Regions from separate parts of the Variovorax defluvii genome, predicted to be linked through region 1. Evidence: riboswitches for the same ligand, from Rfam matches in the RefSeq annotation. Region 1 holds a riboswitch; the other holds the start of a gene.
What was found. Region 1 has a riboswitch for glycine ahead of gcvT (glycine cleavage system aminomethyltransferase GcvT). Riboswitches for the same ligand answer to the same signal wherever they lie in the genome.

Region 1 (10,095 bases):
GCACCGATCGCGCGGATGCCGATCAGCGCAGGGTCACCCAGGTGCACCGGCGCACCGTGCACCGCGGGAAAGCGCGAGCTGATCTGCACGGCGCGGATGGCGTCCGCTGCGCGAAGCGGGCGCATCGACACCACCAAGGGGCCACGGAAAGGGCCGGCCGGCACGGTCTGGATGCTGGTGCGGTACATGGCCACGTTGCGTCCCTGCGCCACGTGGCGCAGCGCGATGCCCTCGGCCAGCAGGCCGTGCTCGAAAGTGAAGGAGCAGCCGATGACGAAGCTCACCAGGTCCTCGCGCCACAGCGCGGCGACGTCGGTGGGCTCGTCGGCCAGCTCGCCGTCACGCCAGACGCGGTAGCGCGGCAGGTCGCTGCGCAGGTCGATGTCATGGCCGAGCGCCGGCATGGACGGATCGCCGGGTTCCGAGACGCCCAGCACGGGACAGGGCTTGGGATTGGCCTGGCAGTAGCGCAGAAAGTCCGCCGCATGTCTTTGCGGCAGGATGACCAGGTTGGCCTGCACGTGCGCGGCGGCCAGGCCGCTGGTGTGCGATTGCAGCCGGCCATTGCGGGCGGCGAGGCGGACGGCCCGGGCGCTGCTCGATGCGCCGGGCGCCTGGAAGGGTTGTTGAAGACTGGACATGGGCGTTGAAGGGTGGATGAGGCGGATTGTGGGAATCCGCCCGCCGGAACGCCAACGCAAAGTTTCTTGCTCAGCTCATCGATTTTTTCGATGAACCGGCACCGTGCGTGGCATGCACCACCGCAGAGCCCAGGGCCGCCTCCGGCAGGGGCGAGGACGGGTCGTCCCGGTAGCTCGCATAGATCGGCAGCGGCTCCAGTGCGTCACTGCAAGGGAGCACCCGCAGCGGCAGGCGCCGCGCCAGCGGCTCGACCACGGCGCGCGGCAACGTCGCGATGCCGAAGCCGGCTTCCACGAGCTGCGCCATCGCGGAGATCGAGGAGATGGCATGCACCCGCGGCGCCGGGCCCCCGGACTCGCGGAACAACTCGAGCAGTGCGACGTGCGGCTGGGAGCCGCGCTGGAAGGTCAGCAGGTCCAGCGCCAGCAGGTCGGGCAGCGTGTAGCGGCGGCGGCGATGCAACTCGCGGTTTCCGACGAAGCACATCGGCATCGACGGCACGGCGCGGGTGCGCACGCCGTCGCCCGCAGCTGGCAGGGCGGCGAAGACGAGGTCCTGCTTGCCGCGCGGAGCTGGTCGACCAGGACGGGTGTGGTTTCTACCGTGAGCTCCAGTTCGAAGTCGGGGTAGGTGGCCTGCATGTGCTTGAGCCAGCCCGTGAGCCAGCTGTGGACCACCGACTCGATCGCCCCTACGCGCAGGACCGTTTCGCGGGCGACGCCGGAGCCCATCTCGGCCTTGATGTGCATCTGCATTTCGAGCAGGCGCTGGGCGAAGGCGTGGAAGCGTTGGCCGGCGACCGTGAGGCGGAACTGCTTGTCTCTTCGGTCCAGCAGGAGGACGCCCAGCTCGCGTTCCAGGGCCGCTATGCGGCTGGAGAGGGCGGATTGCGTGAGGTGGAGTTTTTCTGCGGCGCGGGTGACGCTTTTGAGGGCGACGGCCCAGTGGAAGGCTTCTACGAAACGCAGATTCATGGTCGGATCTCGAACAGAGCAAGCCTGGGATTAGACTGCCCCTCAGAAGGAGACACCATGCACATCGTCATCACCGGCGGCGCCGGCTTCCTGGGCGCTCGCCTGGCCCGCACCCTGCTCGCCACCGACACCCTTTCATTGGCCGGCGATTCCCCCCAACCCGTCACCCGCATCACCCTGGTCGACCGCGCCCCACCCCCCGCCGACCTCGGCGCCGAAACCCGCATCACCCCCGCAGTGGGCGACCTCAACGCCCAACTGGCCGACCCCGAAGCCACGTACTGGCAAAGCGCCCATGCCGTCTTCCACCTTGCCGCCGCCGTCAGCGGCGAGTGCGAGGCCGACTTCGACCTGGGCATGCGCAGCAACTTCGGCGCCACGTACGCCCTCCTCGAACGCCTGCGCGCCCTGGGCACGAAGCCGCTGCTGGTGTTCTCCAGCTCGCTGGCCGTCTTCGGCCACTCCCCCGAGCAGCCGCTTCCCGACGTGATCGAAGACGACACCCTCCCCACCCCCCAATCCAGCTACGGCATCCAGAAGTTCATCGGCGAGCAGCTGGTCGCGGACTACACCCGCAAGGGCTTCATCCGCGGCCGCAGCGTGCGCCTGATGACCGTGAGCGTGCGCCCCGGCCGCCCCAACGGCGCGGCCTCGAGTTTCTTCAGCGGCATGATCCGCGAGCCGCTGGCCGGCGTGCGCGCCCCCTGCCCCGTGCCCGACGACACGCCGGTGGCGCTGGCCTCCCCCGCGCGCACCATCGAAGGCATCCTCCGCGCCGCCGAAGCCAGCGACGCCGAATGGGGCCCGCGCACCGCCCTCAACCTGCCCTCCATCAGCCTCACCGTGGGCGAGATGGCCGCGGCGCTGGAGCGCGTGGCCGGCCCGGCCGCCACCGCCCTGCTCGACCGCACGCCCGACCCCGCCATCCAGCGCATCGTCAAGACCTGGCCGGGCCGCTTCGAGGCACGCCGCGCGGCCGGCCTGGGCCTGGCGCCCGACGCCAGCTTCGAGCAGGTGATCCGCGACTACGTCCGTGAAAATCCCGACGCTGTGAAGCTGCCCGTCAATGCATAGTCATACGTTTGGAAAACAGCTCATCTTGACAGGAGACTCCCTCATGAAGTTGAACCGACTGGCCGCCGGCCTCGTCCTCGGCCTCGGCATGGCCTGTGCCGCCTTCGCGCAGACAGCCATGAAAATCAGCATCTCGACCGCCCAGAACTCGCACCAGGGCGTCGCCATCGACACCTTCGCGAAGGAAGTGGCAGCGCGCACCAACGGCCGCTACAAGATCGAGACCTTCTACAACGGCTCGCTCGGCGGCGAACGCGAATCCATCGAAGCGGTTCAGCTCGGCACGCAGGAGCTGGCCTTCTCCTCGACCGGTCCGGTGCCCAACTTCGTGCCCGAAGCCAAGATCCTGGACGTGCCCTTCCTGTTCCGCGACAAGGCGCACGCACGCGCCGTGCTCGACGGCCCGATCGGCCAGGAGCTGCTGACGAAGTTCGACGCCAAGGGCTTCAAGGCACTGGCATGGGCCGAGAACGGCTTCCGCCACATGACCAACAGCAAGCGGGACGTGAAGGGGCCGGAGGACCTCAAAGGCCTGAAGATGCGCACGATGGAAAACCCCGTGCACATCGCGGCCTACAAGGGCCTGGGAATCATCACCACGCCGATGGCCTTCCCGGAGGTCTTCACCGCGCTTCAGCAAGGCACGGTCGACGGCCAGGAGAACCCGCTGCCGGTGATCATGTCGGCCAAGTTCTCGCAGGTGCAGAAGCACCTGTCGCTGACGGGGCACGTCTACTCGCCCTGCATCTTCCTGATGAACAAGGCAGCCTTCGACAAACTGAGCGCGGCCGACAAAACCGCGTTCCTCGAGGCCGCGAAGGTGGCGGCCAAGGCCAACCGCGACCGCGTGGACCAGGACGACGCCAACGGCGTGAAGGAACTGCGCGCCCAGGGCATGACCGTGATCGAGAACGTCGACAAGGACAAATTCGTGGCCACGCTGGCGCCGGTCAACGCAGAGTTCGAGAAGCAGTTCGGCAAGGCCAACCTCGACAAGATCCGCAACTACAAGTGAGCATCCTGCCGCGCTGATCCGCAGCGCACGCCCGCGCAGCCACGGCTGGCGGGCGTTTTTTGTTGATTCCCGAGTGCATCGCCCATGAAATCCGCCTTCCTCCGACTCGACCGGTGGACCACCTCCCTGGCCATGGCCGTCGCCTGCTTCATGCTGGTGGTGGCTTCTGCGCTGGGCGTGTTCCAGATCGTCACCCGCTTCGTGCTCGAACAGCCCGCCGAATGGTCGGAGATCCTGATCCGCGTCAGCCTGATCTGGATGGTGTTCATGGGCATTCCCACCGCGTTCCGGCAAGGCGCCATGGTCAGCGTCGACGTGCTCTACCGCTGGAGCCCGCCGGCGATGCGGCGCCTGCTCGATTGGCTGGTATGCCTGGCAGCGCTCGCGCTCATCGCGGTCATCGTCTGGTGGGGATGGGACTACGCGCAGCGCGGCGGCGTGCAGACCATGGCGGGCCTGGAGTCGGTCTCGATGTTCTGGGCGTACGTGGCGATGCCGGTGGGGGGGCTGTTCAGCGTGATCGGGATCGTGGGCAACCTGATCGATCCGCAACGCCAGGAACTGGAGACGGCGCAATGAGCGCCGCTCGGCCGCCCGAAGGCGCGAAGGCCCCCTTGGGGGGCAGCGCAGTACACGAAGTGACAAGCGTGGGGGTCCTATGACACCCGTCATGGTCACCACGATGGTGGTGTGCTTCGCGCTCACCGTCTCCGTCGCCGTCTCCATCGGCCTCGCCTCGGTGGTCGGCATCCAGGTGTCGAACGCCAACATGCTGATCTCCGTCAAGGAGATGTTCAACGCCATCAACAAGTTTCCGCTCGCCGCCATTCCCTTTTTCATCCTGGCCGGCAACCTGATGGAAACCGGCGGCATCTCGCGCCGCCTGGTGGACTTCGCCAAGAGCCTGGTCGGCGGCGTGCAAGGCGGCCTGCCCATGACCTGCGTGCTGACCTGCATGATCTTCGCGGCGGTGTCGGGTTCGTCGGTGGCCACCACCTTCGCCATCGGCGCGATCCTGATTCCCGCGCTGATCAAACATGGCTATCCCACCAGCTATGCGGCGGCGCTGCAGGCCACCAGCGCGGAGCTGGGCGTGATCATCCCGCCTTCGATCCCGATGATCCTGTACGGCGTGAGCGCCGAGGTGTCGATCGGCGAACTGTTCATCGCGGGCTTCGGCCCGGGCATCCTGATCAGCCTGGCGCTGATGGCCTTCGTCTACGTCTATTGCAAGTTCAAGGGCCTGGGCAAGAACGACGGCGATGGCCGCCTGGGCGTGGGCGTCGCGACCTGGCGCGCGGGCTGGGCGCTCCTGATGCCGGTGATCATCCTCGGCGGGATCTACGGCGGCATCTTCACGCCGACCGAGGCCTCGGCGGTGGCGGTGCTCTATGCACTCATCGTGGGCACGTTGATCTACCGCGAGATCAAGCTGCCGCAGCTCTACACGGTGCTGCGCAAATCGGTGATCTCCTCCTCGGTCATCATGTTCATCATCGCCAATGCGGGCCTGTTCGCCTTCCTGATCACCCGCGCCGGCGTGCCGGAGGCCATCGGCCACTGGCTGGAAGGCGTGCTGCGGTCCCCGACCATGTTCCTGCTGGGCGTGAACGCGGCGCTGTTCGTCATCGGCATGTTCATCGAGACCAGCGCGGCCATCATCGTGCTCGCCCCCATCCTGGCGCCGGTGGCGCTGCACTTCGGCGTTGACCCGGTTCACTTCGGGCTGATCATGGTCGTCAACCTCGCCCTGGGCATGATCACGCCGCCCTTCGGCGTCAACCTGTTCGCGGCCTGCACCGTGGCGCGCATCTCTCTGGATCGCATCGTGGGACACCTCGTGCCCTTCGTGCTGGTGATCCTGGCGTGCCTCTTGGTGATCACCTACGTGCCCGGCATCTCCCTGGGGCTGCGCGACCTGGTCTACGCCAAGTAGGCACGGCTTCCACAGGCCGTTACACGCTCGCTGCCACACGGCGTCTCGGCCGACACGGGAAAGCGCTCATCGCATGAATAGTCGCTAGGATGGCGGCACGCGCCATGCGTGCCGCCGGCGTGGCCGTTTCCGCTTGCAGGGAACGCGCCGCCGGTGAGAATGCATGGGACGAACCCGCCGCTTCTCTTTCTTCCCTTGCAAGGCATGACGAGCTACGGATTTGTTCATTTGGAATTCGGCGACCGGCATCGAGACCGGTCGCTGCTGGTATTGGAGGCGCTGCGCAGCCGGCTGGCCCAGAGCGGCGATCGCTTCTCCCTGACGGTGGTCGACAACGCCGGCGCGAGCGGCGCGCTCACCTGCCCGGGCTTCGATGAGGCCGTCCTGGTGCCGGGCGACAACAGCAACCGCGAGTTTTCCGGCTGGGACAGCGGCGTCAAGGCCCTGCTCGGCCGCGCCGAGGCGCCGGACGTCTGGATCTTCTCGAACGACACCGTCGGGTCGAACCATGCGTGGAGCGAGCGCCGGCTGCAGCACTTCGGCGGTGAGATCCGCAAGCTCGCGCTGCATTCGGGCCCCTGGCTCTTCGGCGAGATCAACGACTTCCCGCGCTCGACCATGACGCCGCTGGGGCCGCTGCTCGAATGGGTGGCGACCTACTGTTTCGCGATGAACGACACCTTGCGCCGCAAGCTGGGCACGCTCTCGCCCGACAACGCCCTGCTCGATTCGCTGGTGAACGAGCGCTACGAAGCCGGCCGGGGGCTGTTCCGCGAGCACGTGGACGCGGCGTACGTCGATTTCGTGTCCGCCTGGCTGATCGGCGACGAGCGGGAAAGCCACGACAAGAAGCGGCGCTTCAAGTGGGACCACGAATGGCACAAGGCCAGCCCGCTCGGCACGCACAACTTCGAGGACCTGCGCATGAAGGCGCGCTGCTGCCTGTCGGAAAGCATGCTCAGCGTGCGTGCCCGGCAATTGGGCGCCGACATCCGCTCGCCCTACGACGCGCGCAACGCGCGCGAGCACGTGCGGCGCTCCATGCAGTTCCTGGCGGACAAGCTGTGGGAGAAATTCCTTCTGCGCCGCATGCGCCTCGAGCGTTCCTGACACAGGCGCTCACGATTCCGGCACGGCTTTCCCGTACACTCGCCCGGTCAGGAGAGCGCTCTGCGATGCAGGGCCGCCGAAGGCGCAGGGCCCCGAAGTCACGGGCCCGAACGCTCAGGCAAAAGGACTGACGAGGCGCCCGCTGACCCCGGGCGTTTCCTTGCTGGAGAGAGGCGGCCGCGGCGTTCGCGCACAGGCCGTCCACCGAAGGAGCAAACCCCGATCGTGGGGCGAATCTCTCAGGTAAAGCGGACAGCAGGGGTGGCCCATGGCTTCGGCCATGGATCCGGACTGCCCCCATGGAGAGTACCTTGGCCTCCGCTTCCGACACCGATCTGCAAAAGACCCCGCTTCACGCCCTGCACCTCGAACTGGGCGCCCGCATGGTGCCTTTCGCCGGCTATTCGATGCCGGTCCAGTACCCCGCCGGCCTGATGGCCGAGCACCGCCACACGCGCACGGCCGCCGGCCTGTTCGACATCTCGCACATGGGCCAGCTGCGCCTGTCCGGCCCCGATGCCGCCGCCGTCTTCGAGACCCTGATGCCGCAGGACGTGATGGGACTCGCGCCGGGCAAGCAGCGCTACGGGCTGCTGCTGGACGAGCAGGGCGGCATCCTCGACGACCTGATGTTCTTCAACGAGGGCGGCGACTCGATCTTCGTGATCGTCAACGGCGCCTGCAAGGCCAGCGACATCGCCCACATCCAGGCCCGCATCGGCCAGCGCTGCCAGGTGCAGCCCCTGCCCGACCAGGCGCTGCTGGCGCTGCAGGGGCCGCAGGCCACCGCCGTGATGGCGCGCCTGTCTCCCGGCAGCGAGAAATTCGTCTTCATGACCGGCGGGAAGCTGCAGATCGGCGGCATCGCCGCCTTCGCCACCCGCAGCGGCTACACCGGCGAGGACGGCTTCGAGATCTCCGTCGCCGCGCAGGACGCCGAGGCCCTCGCCCGCCTGCTGCTGGCGCAGCCCGAGGTCCAGCCCATCGGCCTGGGCGCGCGCAACTCGCTGCGGCTCGAAGCCGGCCTGTGCCTCTACGGCAACGACATCGACACCACGACCACGCCGGTCGAGGCAGCGCTGACCTGGTCGATCCAGAAGGTGCGCCGCAGCGGCGGCGCACGCGAAGGCGGCTTTCCGGGCGCGGCGAAGGTGCTGGCCCAGCTCACCGCGGCCGACGGCGCCGCCGGCCATCTCGACCACGACACGCTGAAGCGCAAGCGCGTCGGCCTGGTCGCGCTGGAGCGGGTGCCGGTGCGCGAGGGCACCCCGCTGCAGTCCTTCGAGGGCCATGCCATCGGCCAGGTGACCAGCGGCCTGCTCGGCCCCACCGTGGACCGCCCGATCGCGATGGGCTACGTCGCCCTGGCCTACGCCGGGCTCGGCACCCGCATCCAGGCCATCGTGCGCGGCAGGCCGGTGCCCATGGAGGTGAGCACGATGCCCTTCGTGCCGCCTCACTACTACCGCGGTTGAGCCATTCCTGTTTCTTTCCCTAGGAGCCATTCCATGACCATCAAGTACACCAAGGACCACGAGTGGGTGAAAGCCGAGGGCGACACCGCCACCGTCGGCATCACCCTCCATGCGCAGGATGCGCTGGGCGACGTGGTCTTCGTCGACCTGCCGCAGGTGGGCCAGGGCTACGCGCAGGGCGAGGTCGCCGGCGTGGTCGAGTCGGTCAAGGCCGCGGCCGACGTGTACATGCCCATCGCGGGCGAGATCACCGAGGTCAACGAGGCGCTGCGCGCCGACCCCTCGCTCGCCAACAGCGCACCCGAGGGCGAGGGCTGGTTCTTCAAGCTGAAGATCGCCGACGCCTCGCAGTTCGAAGCCCTGCTCGACAAGACCGCCTACGACAAGCTCGCCGACGAAGCCTGAAGCCTTTTCTTTTTCTCCCATGCCGAAGTCCTCCCTGCCTACCCTGCCCACCCTCGCCGAGCTCGAGAACGCCGGCGAATTCATTGCCCGCCACATCGGCATCGAGGCCGAGGACGAAGCCCGCATGCTCGCCGCGGTCGCCTCCAGGACGCGCGCCGAGCTGATCGACGGCATCGTGCCGCCGGCGATCCGCCGCAGCCGCCCGATGCAGCTGCCGGCGCCCACCACGGAGTCCGGCGCACTGGCCGAGCTGCGGGCCATCGCCGCGAAGAACAAGGTGGCCAGGAACTTCATCGGCCAGGGCTACTACGGCACCCACACGCCCGGCGTGATCCTGCGCAACGTGCTCGAGAACCCGGCCTGGTACACGGCCTACACGCCCTACCAGGCCGAGATCTCGCAGGGCCGCATGGAAGCGCTGGTCAACTTCCAGACCATGGTGTGCGACCTCACCGGCATGGCCATCGCCAACGCGTCCATGCTGGACGAAGCCACCGCCGCCGCCGAAGCCATGACGCTGGCGCGCCGCAGCGTCAAGAGCAAGAGCAACGTCTTCCTGGTCTCGGGCGACTGCCATCCTCAGACCATCGAGGTCATCAGGACCCGCGCCGCGCCGCTGGGCATCGAGGTCAAGGTCAGCACCGTCTCCGAGACCCTGCCGCACCTGATGGCCAGCGGCGCCTTCTTCGGCGTGCTGGCGCAGTATCCCTCCACCACCGGCCACGTGCACGACCTGCGCCCGCTGGCCGGCCATGCGCACCAGTGCGAGGCCGCCTTCTGCGTGGCCGCCGACCTGCTGGCGCTCACCCTGCTGGCGCCGCCCGGCGAATGGGATGCCGACATCGTCTGCGGCACCACCCAGCGCTTCGGCATGCCCTTGTGCAACGGCGGCCCGCACGCGGCCTACCTGGCCTGCCGCGACGACTACAAGCGCTCGCTGCCCGGCCGACTGGTCGGCGTCAGCGTCGACACGCAGGGCCGCCCGGCCTACCGGCTGGCGCTGCAGACGCGCGAGCAGCACATCCGGCGCGAGAAGGCCACCTCCAACATCTGCACCGCGCAGGTGCTGCCGGCGGTGGTGGCCAGCATGTACGCGGTCTACCACGGGCCGGAAGGCCTCACACGCATCGCCCAGCGCGTGGCCGCCTTCACCGCCATCCTGGCCGATGGCCTGCAGCAGATGGGCCGGGAGATCGTCAACGGCACCGCCTTCGACACCCTCACCGTGCTGACGGGCGAGGACACGCCGAAGATCCTGGAGCGCGCCGAGGCCGCCGGCGTCAACCTGCGCCAGGGCCTGCAGCAGCACCTGGGCATCTCGCTGGACGAAACCACCACGCGCGCAGACATCGAGAGCCTGTGGGCGCTGTTCGTGCCGGCCGGCACGCCGATGCCGCGCTTCGACGCGCTGTCGGGCACGGCCGGCTCGCGCATCCCGCTGGACCTGCGGCGCACCAGCGGCTT
Region 2 (10,095 bases), on a different contig from region 1:
ATGTCATCCCATAAGGATCAGGACATGCGCGTGCTCGTACTGGGCGCCGGACTGCTCGGCGTCACATCGGCCCACTACCTTCAGCAACTGGGCCATGAAGTGATCGTGGTCGACCGTCATGCCACACCGGCGGCCAAGGCCCGTGGCCTGGTCGAGACGACCCCGGACCCGGACGCCGCGCGCCTGCTGCAGCAGGTGGCGGCGCGCCAAGCGGAACACCTCGGCTGGCAAGCGTTGGGCCGCCATGTGCGCCGCCGCATCAACCGGGTTCTGGACGGCGCCTTCGGCCCGTCGTCGCACCAGAAGCCGCTCGAACACCTGGTGCGCTTCGGTGCCTACAGCCGCGCGAGCGCGCGCGCCCTGCGCGACGAGGTAGGTGTGCCCACCGGCGCGCGCGGCGCGGGCCTGTTGAGCCTGTACACCGACGAGCGCGCCTTCCAGAACCGGATGAGCGGCCAGCCCCGCTGGCATGCGCTGGGCTGCGAGGAACGACTGCTGTCGACCGCCGAAGCACTGGACCTGGAACCGGCCCTGCAGGCGACGCGTGTCGCGGTGGCCGGCGCCGCCCACGCGACCGACGACGCGGCCTCGCGCGATCCGGCTCAGTTCGCCGCCAGCCTGGTGTTCCTTTGCCGCGCGGCAGGTGTGCGTTTCCTGACGCGGCACCAGGTGCTCTCCATCGAGGAACGATCCGGCCGGGTCGACCACGTCGAGGCCCTGGACGCGTCCGGCCGCCGCGTCAGGCTCGAGGCGCAGGCCTACGTCCTGGCCCTGGGGGCCTCCAGCGTCGTCCACTCGGAGAAGCTGGGCATCCCGATGCCGCTCGACTTCCAACGGGAGTACATCCTGACCTTGCCGATCCTGGATGCCACGCGCGCGCCGCGCATGATGCTGCACGACCGGCAGGGCCGCCTGCACATCCGCCGTGTCGAGACGCCGGCGGGTGATGGCCTGCGCGTCTCCCGCTGCGTGCGCGCCCGCCGCGAGGACGAAGGCGAGCCCGATTCGGACCGTTTCGACGCGATGCTCCGGCGCGTCGAGGCCCTGCTGCCCGGCGCGGTCGACACGGGCCGCGCCGCTTTCGAGACTGCCACGCTGGCCGTCCCCCGCAACGGGCTTCCGATGATCGGCAAGACGCGGCTGCGCAACCTCTTCCTCAACACCGCACCGGGCTCGCGCAACTGGATCCGGGCCTGCGGCGCGGGCAAGTCGATCGCCCGAATCGTCAGCGGCCTGCGGCCCGAGGTCGAGTTCGCGTTCCGGCGCCAGTAGACACGCGACGCTTGGTGCTGAGGCCGGCGCCCCCTACAATCCGCCCCAATGCAGGAGAGCGGGCTGCCGGCAGGCGGCCCCACCGAAGGCGCAAACTCCCATAAACGCTCAGGTCGGCTCGCGCAAGCGGGCCTGTACTGCACCAACTGTCAAAGCCGTCTGGAGAGCCATCGCCCAGCGCGATGCACCGAAGGAGCAAGTCCGTTGCGGGCGCAGCGGATGAATCTCTCAGGTACCGAGGACAGGGGGAGCGGCAACTTGGACGCGCGGTCTGGTTGCTTGTTCTTCATCGCAGGCTTTCCGTTCCATCGCGTTCGAGCACCGCCACTTCGAAGGTTCTCGAAATGCATGTGATCGTTCTCGGCGCCGGCCTGCTCGGCGTCACCTCCGCTTACTACCTGCGCCAGCTCGGCCACGACGTGACCGTCATCGACCGGCAGGCCACCCCGGCCGCCGAAACCAGCTTCGCCAACGGCGGGCAGATCTCCGTCAGCCACGCCGAACCCTGGGCCAACCCGAGCGCACCGCTCAAGGTGTTGCAATGGCTGGGCAAGGAAGACGCGCCGCTGCTCTTCCGCCTGCGCGCGGACATGCGCCAGTGGCGCTGGGGCCTGTCCTTCCTGCGCGAATGCACACCGGCGCGCACCCGCCGCAACATCGAGCAGATCGTGCGCCTGGGCACCTACAGCCGCGCGCTGCTGCAGGAGCTGCGCAGCGACAAGCGCATCCAGTACGACCAGCGCATGCAGGGCATCCTGCACTTCTACACCACGCAGAAGGAGTTCGACGCCGCCCTGGCGCCGGCCGAGCAGATGCGCGCCTTGGGCTGCGAGCGCCGCGTGATATCGGCCGACGAAGCCGTGCAGATCGAACCGGCGCTCGCCCACATTCGCCCGCAGCTTGCCGGCGCCACCTACACGGCGGCGGACGAGTCGGGCGATGCCAACCGCTTCGTGCGCGAGCTGGAGGCGCTGGCTCGGGCGGACGGCGTGAAATTCCTGATGAGCCACACCGTCACCGCGCTGCGCGAAGCCGGCGGCGCGATCGACCATGTCGAGGCCACGGACAGCGAGGGCCGTTTCCAGCGGGTGCGCGGCGATGCCGTCGTGCTGGCGATGGGCTCCCTGTCGCCGCTCTACGCCGAACCGCTGGGCATCCGCCTGCCGATCTACCCGGCCAAGGGCTACTCGGTCACGCTCCCGGTCAAGGACTCTGCGAAGGCCTACCAGGTCTCGCTGACGGACGACGAGTACAAGCTCGTGTTCTCCCGCTACACCTCACCCAGCGGCGACCGCATGCGCATCGCCGGCACGGCCGAACTCAACGGCTACGACCGCGACCTCAACCGTGTGCGCTGCGAAGCCATCGTGCGGCGCGTCGAAGCGCTCTTCCCCGGCGCGGGCGACACCACGCAGGCCCAGTTCTGGACCGGACTGCGCCCCGCCACGCCGAGCAATGTCCCGTTGATCGGCCGCACCCGCCTGTCCAACCTGTTCCTCAACACCGGCCACGGCACCCTGGGCTGGACCCATGCCTGCGGCTCGGGCAAATCCATCGCACGCATCGTCAGCGGGCTGAAGCCCGAGGTCGACTTCGCTTTCGCCGGCGCCTGAGCCTGTACCGCCGCGCGTTCAATCGCGCATGAGCTCCTGCATCAGCGATCGCAGGATGCCCAGCGCCGGCGCTTCCGTGCGCCGGCGCAACGTGACCAGGCCGAAGCGCGCCACGCCATCCATCGGCGGATCCATCTTCAACTCGACCAGGTCCGCAGCCGCCGCGCGGATCGCCAGCAGCACCGCATCGCTGCGCCGCACCACCTCGACCAGGCTCGGGACTTCCTCGCACTGCACCGTCACGCAGCGGGCGGGGTGCGCCTCGGGCCCATAGGCCTCGACCAACGTGCGCGCGACCTCGTCGCTCAGCGGCGTGGAGGCGATCGGATAGCGCTGCACCGCCTCGAAGCGCACTGCCTTGCGCAGCCGCGTGAGCGGATGCCCGCGCCGGCACATGAAGGTGCCGCGCATCTCCCGCACCAGGCCCAGCGCGAGATCGGGTGCGGGCCTGAGTGAGCGCACATCCACCACCAGCGCATCGAGCAGGCGATCGCGCAACGACTGCGCCAGCATGTCGGTGCCGCCGCGTGCCACCGCGACACGCACCTTCGGGTGCCGCGTCGCCATGTGCATCAGGAAGGGTGTCATCAGCATCGCGCCCGGCCCGGAGCCCATGCCGATGCGGACCAGACCGCCCTCCCCCTCGCGCAGCTGCCGGCCGCTGTCGCGCAGTGCGTCGGCCTCGAACACCAGATGGCGCGCGCGCTCCAGCACTTCGCGCCCGAAGGCCGTGAGCTCGTTGCGGCGGCCGATGCGGTCGAACAGCGGCATGCCCAGTTCCTCTTCGAGCGCGCGAATGCTCCGGCTGAGCGCCGGCTGGGTCAGGTGCAGGGCCTGCGCGGACTGGCTGAAGGAGCCGGTCTGCGCGAGCGAGATCAGGTGCCTGAGCTGGACCAGCGTCATGGACGGGGCCTCCGAAAACATTGCATCGAACTCATGCTAATGCAGACAACAATGCATTGGACGTTGGGATTCACAACTCCTACGATTCGCGGCAACCCACCCCTGGAGCCCCGATGACCTCGCTCTTCCAACGCTCGCGCCTGCTGCTGGGCGGCCTGCTGATCGCCGCCGGTGCGGCGTCCGCCCAGACCTATCCATCCAAGCCGGTGACGCTCATGGTCCCCTACCCGGCCGGCGGACCCTCGGATGCGACGGGGCGCATTTTCACCGTGCCGCTGGGCAAGGAGCTCGGACAGCAGGTGCTGGTGGAAAACCTCGGCGGCGTCAGCGGCGCGCTGGCGGCGCAGAAGGTGCTCGCGGCACCGCCCGACGGCCATTACATCTTCCAGGGTTCTCCCAACGAAGTGATCCTCTCGCCGCTGGCCAATGCGGCCGTGAAGCTCAAGGCCGAGGACTTCCGCCTGGTGCACCCCGTGGCCGATGCGGTCATGGTCTTCGTGGCCCGCAAGGACCTGCCGGCCAACAGCGTCGACGAGCTGATCGCGCTGGCCCGCAAATCGCCCGACAAGCCCCTGAGCTACGGCAGCGTCGGCGTCGGCTCGCTCTACCACCTGCTCCTGGAGAAGGTGCAGCTGCAGACCGGCATCAAGCTCATGCACGCCCCCTACAAGGGCAATGCCCCGCTGCTGCAGGACCTGGGCGGCGGGCAGGTCGACTTCGCCGTGCTGGTGTACAGCGCCGCCATGGGTGCGCTGGCCGAGCAGGGCCGCCTCAAGGTGATCGGCCAGCTCGGCGCGCAGCGCTCGGAGCTGCTGAAAGACGTGCCCACCGTCAGCGAAGGCAAGGAGCTCAAGGACTTCGCCTACAAGACCTGGAGCGGTTTCATGGTGCCGAAGAACACGCCGGAGGAGGTGGTGCAGCGCCTGCACAAGGCGATCGGCGCGACCCTCAAGGATCCAGGCGTACGCACGCAACTGGCCGCCCAGACGCAGGTCGCCTCCGCGCCGATGACACTGGCCGAAGCGGCGAAGTTCTTCGAGACGGAGACCTCCCGTTATCGGGAGATCGCCAGGTCCATCAACCTGCAGCCGCAGTAAGCTGAACACATGAGCCGCAGGACCGTTTCCAAGGCGAATGCCGCGGCCGAAGGCGAGGTACCCCGATGAGCACGCTTCTCGATCAATTGCACGCGCAGGCCGACACCTTCATCGCATTGCGGCGCGACATCCACCAGCATCCGGAGCTGGGCTTCGACGAGCACCGCACCTCGGCGCTGGTTGCACAGCGTCTCGAATCCTGGGGCTACGAGGTCGAGCGCGGCCTCGGCGGCACCGGGGTGGTGGGCCGGCTGGTGCGCGGCCAGGGGCAGCGACGCCTCGGCCTGCGCGCCGACATGGACGCCCTGCCGATCGACGAGGCCACCGGCCTGCCCTACGCCAGCCGCCACGCCGGCGTGATGCATGCCTGCGGCCACGATGGCCACACCGCCATGTTGCTGGCCGCGGCCGAGCACCTGGCCGTGCGCGGCCGCTTCGACGGCACGTTGAACCTGATCTTCCAGCCGGCCGAGGAAGGCGGCGGCGGCGCGGTGCGGATGATGGAAGACGGCCTGTTCGACAAATACCCCTGCGACGCCATCTTCGCGATGCACAACATGCCCGGCATGCCGCAGGGGCGGCTGTACCTGCGCGACGGCCCGGCCATGGCCTCCTCCGACTACGCGACCGTGACCCTCACCGGGATCGGCGGCCACGGCGCCCTGCCCCACCGCACCGCCGACCCGATCGTGGCCGCGGCCAGCATCGTGATGGCGCTGCAGACGGTGGTGTCGCGCAACATCGACCCGCTCCAGATGGCCGTGGTGACGGTCGGCGCGGTGCACGCCGGCAAGGCCAACAACGTGATCCCCCAGACCGCCACGCTCGAACTCAGCGTGCGCGCGCTCGACCGCGAGGTGCGCAAGCGGCTGGAGGAACGCATCAGGTCGTTGATCGCGGCGCAGGCCGAGAGCTTTGGCGTGCGGGCGCAGGTCGACTGGCGGCCCGGCTATGCGGTACTGGTCAACACCAAGCCCGAAACCGACTTCGCCCGCCAGGTGGCCCTGGAGCTGCTCGGCCCCGAGCGCGTCACCCTGGAAGGTCCGGCCTTGCCGGGCAGCGAAGACTTCGCCTTCATGCTCGAGCGCGTCCCCGGCAGCTACCTGCTGATCGGCAACGGCGCCGGCGAGGGCGACGGCCACGGGGCCTGCATGGTCCACAACCCGGGCTACGACTTCCACGACGCCAACGTCGCGATCGGCGCGGCCTACTGGGTGCTGCTGGCCGAACGCTTTCTGAATTGAGTTCTCCCCCCGGGCTTCCCCACTTCGTGGGGTCCGCCGACCTCCTCCCCGGGGGCAACACCAGCGGCCCGGCAAAGTGTTCCACGATGACGTTTTTTCAGTCGTCGGCCGTGAAGACAGTGAGCACGCCGGTGTAGCCGTACAGGTGATGCCGCGCGATCTCGCCGGCGGCGAAGAAGCCGACCAGCGGCACGTCGCCCAGCGCATGGCGCACGATCTGCAACTCCGCGCCCGGCGCGCCGAAATGCGGTCCCCCGCGGCCCGAGCAACTGACGTACACCGCGCCCGCGATGCGCCGCGCCGGGTGCGGGGCGGCCTCCGCCTCACCGGCCGCGACCGCGCGTGCGGTCGCGAGGGTCTGCTCTTCCGGCTCCAGTTCCTCGCGCACTTCGGCGCAGATGCGCATCAGGTCGGCGCGCGCGGCCTGGGCGTTGCGCCGCACGAAGCTCATGCGCATGCCGGCCTCGGCCCGGTCCGCAATGGCGATGCCGCGGCGCGTGGGATCGAGCCCGATGATGTGCCGCACCAGCACGTCGGCACCCAGATCGCCGGTGCGCCGGATGCCGTCGCTGCCCGCATCGACCAGGCCGACCAGCGTGGCGCGCACCGCCTCGATGGCCTGGTGCGGCTCGGCGAGCGACACGCCCAACTCGGCCAGCAGCACTTCCAGTGCCGCTTCGCCATCGAGCTGGAGCAGCACGTTGCCCTCCACCTGCGTGATCACCCGCTCGCGCGACACCGGCTGGCAGCCTTGGGTGACGCGCGAGACCAGCCGCACGCCCTCGCCGAAGGCCACACCCGACATGCCGCCCGAAAACACGCCCCTCGCCGCGCCGTGGCCGCGGATGTTGCCGTTGCCGCCGATCGCGAACTGCAGGGCGCCGGCCCGACCCGAGGACAGGCCGCCGAAGAGGTAGCCGGTGTCGGTGCGCCCCGCCATCTCGGCGACCAGTTCAGCCAGGTCCGGCGTGGCGGGGTCGGCATGCACCAGCGCCGTGTGGGCCGAGAAGCCGCTCATTTCGGCGCCGGCCAGCGGCGCAACGCCGGAGAACACGCGGTACTGGTCGCTGGGCAGCTGGCACAACATGACGCTCAGGGCCGGCTCGTCGAAGTACTCCGCGTTGTTGGCCGCCACCCCGATGCCGACGGTGCCGGACCAATCGGTGATTTCGGGCAGCTCGGCGCCCAGGTGGTCCAGGATCTCCTGCGCGTCCGCTGCGTAGTGGTCCGTGATGTAGAGCAGGCCCAGCGTGGGCGCGTGCGCATAGTCCGGCAGGGCCAGTTGTGCCCGAAGCTGCGCGAGCACCAGCCCGGCCGCCATGCGCCATTGAGGGTGGGTGGCGTGGCCCGTCGGAAACAGCTTCATGGTCTCGTGCTCCCCGGCGTGGGTTGAAAGGGACTCAGCGCGTCCGCTTGCGCGGCGCTGTCTTCTTGGCCGCCGCGCGCCTGGCAGGCTCCTTCTGGGTGGCAGGGCGCGCCTTCGCAGGCGGGCTTGCCGCACCCATGGCCTGGCCCACCGCGTCCGCCAGCGGCTGGGCCACGGCGGGCATCTTCAGGCGCGAAGCATCCTGCAAAGCCGAGCTGGCGATCTGCTGGAACTGCTGGGTCAGCGCACCCCACCACTGCAAGGGGTCGACCACGCCGCCGGCGGCCGCCGCGTCCGGGCCGTTGGCCATGGCCGGCTTGGTCTTGGCGCCGCGCCTGGGCGCGGGTGCCGGGGCCGCCGGTTCCGATGCGGCCGCGGCCTCGGCCTCGAGTTCGGGTTCGGGTGCTGGAGGCGGTTCGGGCGCCGCAGCCCGAGGAGCGGGCGCTGCCGGAGCCGGGGCGGGTGCCGGCGCCGCCGGCCGGGTGAAGGCGTTCGCGAGATCCTCCATGCGCAGGTTCATGCCGCGCAGGGTCGACAACGTCATCTTCTGCACTTCGAGCGCCTGGATGGTGGCCTTGAGCGCATGGCCGTTCTGCTCGAGCCAGAACTGCACCGCCTTGAGTTCCTGGATGCGCTTGTCGACCTCCTCCACGCTCAGCGTCGGCGCGACCCAGCTCGACATCGTGGGCAGCCCGGGCGCGGCGCCGCTGCCGCCCGCCGCACCGCTCGCCAGGCTCTGCAGGAAATCGAAGCCCGGGACGAACTGGCTGAAAGCGAAGGGCTTGGCGTCACTCATGGGATCTCCTCGAACAGAGTTGTCGTGCGGCCAGCTTACTCCAAGCGCCGGGACTTGAGACCGCGCTCAGTGCTTGTGCATGTGCCCCGCCGGCGCCGGCGTGGCGCCGGCACGCACCGGCAACGTCAGGTCCAGCGAACTCTTCTGACCCTTCGCGTCCTCGAACTGCAGGGTCAGCGGCAAGGTGCTGCCGTTGGCCAGGGGCTTCTTCAGGTCCATCAGCATCAGGTGGTAGCCGCCGGGCTTGAGCTCGACGGTCTGGTGGGCGGGCAGTTCGAGGCTGTGGTCCAGCGCGCGCATGCGCATGGTGTCGCCCTCCATCTTCATCTCGTGGACCTCGGCCACGCCGGCCGCCGGTGTGGAGGCACCCACCAGGCGCGCGCCCGCGGGCGCCGTGAGCTTCATGAAGGCGCCGGTGCCGCTCTGGCCGGGGACGGTGGCACGGGCCCAGGCGTCGCGCACCTCGACGGGCGCGGGCCCCTGCGCCAGGGCGCTGCCGGCCGCGGCCAGGAGCAGGGAGAGGACGATGCGGCGGGAGAAAGGACGATGGTTCATGGCAGGGTTTCCGGGAAAGAAGTGTGGATCAAAGATCGAAACGCAGCTCCGCGCTGTACGTGCGTTGCGGGTAGGGGTGGAAGTTCCAGTATTTGTCGTTGTTGGCGTTGTCGATGCCGAAGGCGGCCGACCAGCGCTTGTCGATCTGGTAGCGCACGCGCAGGTCGACGGTGAAGTAGCGGCTGGCGCCAAAGTAAGCGTCGGCATGGACGTCGCTGTTGTCCAGGCTCGAATACTGGCGGCCGCTGTAGCGCGCGGCCACGGTGAAGGCCCAGCGCACATCGGGCTTGTAGCTCGCATAGACGGTGGCGCGCCAGCGCGGCACGCGCGGCTGCCACTTGCCCACGCTGGCGGGGAAGGCAGCGTTGGCCACGATCTTCGAATCGGCGTAGGTCAGGCTGCCCCCGAGGTCCAGGCCCCTGGCCAGCACATCCTGCCCGGTGTAGGCCAGCTCCAGGCCGGTGGTGCGCACCTTGTCGATGTTCTGCACGCGCGAGACCGTCGAGTTCGGGATCAACTGGCTGTAGAGCGCGTCGCGCGTCGTCTCGTGGAAGAGCGTGGCGCGCGCCAGTCCGTGTCCCAGGTCCTTCTCGGCCGAGAGCTCACCGGTCCATGATTTCTCGGGCTCGAGGGCCGGGTCGTTGATGAAGGACAGCGCGCCGCCCGAGGTGGCGCCATACAGCTCGCCCACGGTGGGAAAGCGCACCGCCCTGCCCAGCGAGGCCTTGAGCACGGTGTCCTGCGCGAGCTGGTACGCCAAGGCCGCCTTCGGCGAGAGATGGGACTCGCCGCGCGAGGCATAGGCCTGGCGGCTGCTCGCGGTGGCGGTGAAGCCCTCGCTGGCCTTCCAGTCCTCGTAGCGCAAGCCGAGCACGGCCTTCCAGCGCGGCGCGAAGGCCCAGCTGTCCTGCACCCAGGCATGCAGTGTCTGCGTGCGGCCGCCCACGTCGCTGACCGGCGACCCTGGCAGCGCCGGCCCGTCCAGCCAGTTGCCGAGAACGTTGTTCTTCGCGATGGCGAGCTTGTAGGCATCGCGGCCGATGCCGAAATCCACCACGTGCGCGCCACCCACGCCCTGGGGCCGCCAGGTGCCCTTGGCCGCCAGCGTGTTCCAGCCGGTGCCGTCCTGGTCCTGCAAGGTGCCGGTCCCGCCGACGGCGGCCAGCGGCAGTGCGACGGTCGGTGCGCGCTGGCGGTCCTTCGCGTAGTCGTAGAGGCTCGCGGCCAGCTCCCAGTCGAACTCGCCCTG

Region 2: linked by a shared signal. The riboswitch ahead of ABEA07_RS25990 (D-amino acid dehydrogenase) and the one ahead of gcvT (glycine cleavage system aminomethyltransferase GcvT) in region 1 are both predicted to bind glycine.

What each region holds. Positions count from the first base shown of each region.
Region 1 is NZ_BAABGJ010000015.1:204,252-214,346, forward strand. It holds gene ABEA07_RS09920 (putative hydro-lyase) at 1-641, opposite strand, end outside; partial or broken gene ABEA07_RS09925 (LysR family transcriptional regulator) at 712-1,616, opposite strand; gene denD (D-erythronate dehydrogenase) at 1,674-2,690, shown strand; gene ABEA07_RS09935 (TRAP transporter substrate-binding protein) at 2,734-3,705, shown strand; gene ABEA07_RS09940 (TRAP transporter small permease) at 3,790-4,284, shown strand; gene ABEA07_RS09945 (TRAP transporter large permease) at 4,364-5,641, shown strand; gene ABEA07_RS09950 (hypothetical protein) at 5,870-6,751, shown strand; glycine riboswitch at 6,790-6,891, shown strand; glycine riboswitch at 6,905-7,017, shown strand; gene gcvT (glycine cleavage system aminomethyltransferase GcvT) at 7,051-8,226, shown strand; gene gcvH (glycine cleavage system protein GcvH) at 8,260-8,631, shown strand; gene gcvP (aminomethyl-transferring glycine dehydrogenase) at 8,651-10,095, shown strand, end outside.
Region 2 is NZ_BAABGJ010000081.1:90,072-100,166, forward strand. It holds gene ABEA07_RS25985 (FAD-dependent oxidoreductase) at 25-1,272, shown strand; glycine riboswitch at 1,314-1,417, shown strand; glycine riboswitch at 1,422-1,527, shown strand; gene ABEA07_RS25990 (D-amino acid dehydrogenase) at 1,617-2,885, shown strand; gene ABEA07_RS25995 (LysR family transcriptional regulator) at 2,904-3,788, opposite strand; gene ABEA07_RS26000 (tripartite tricarboxylate transporter substrate binding protein) at 3,902-4,885, shown strand; gene ABEA07_RS26005 (M20 aminoacylase family protein) at 4,951-6,129, shown strand; gene ABEA07_RS26010 (FIST signal transduction protein) at 6,227-7,495, opposite strand; gene ABEA07_RS26015 (PhaM family polyhydroxyalkanoate granule multifunctional regulatory protein) at 7,530-8,291, opposite strand; gene ABEA07_RS26020 (copper chaperone PCu(A)C) at 8,358-8,846, opposite strand; gene ABEA07_RS26025 (TonB-dependent receptor) at 8,875-10,095, opposite strand, start outside.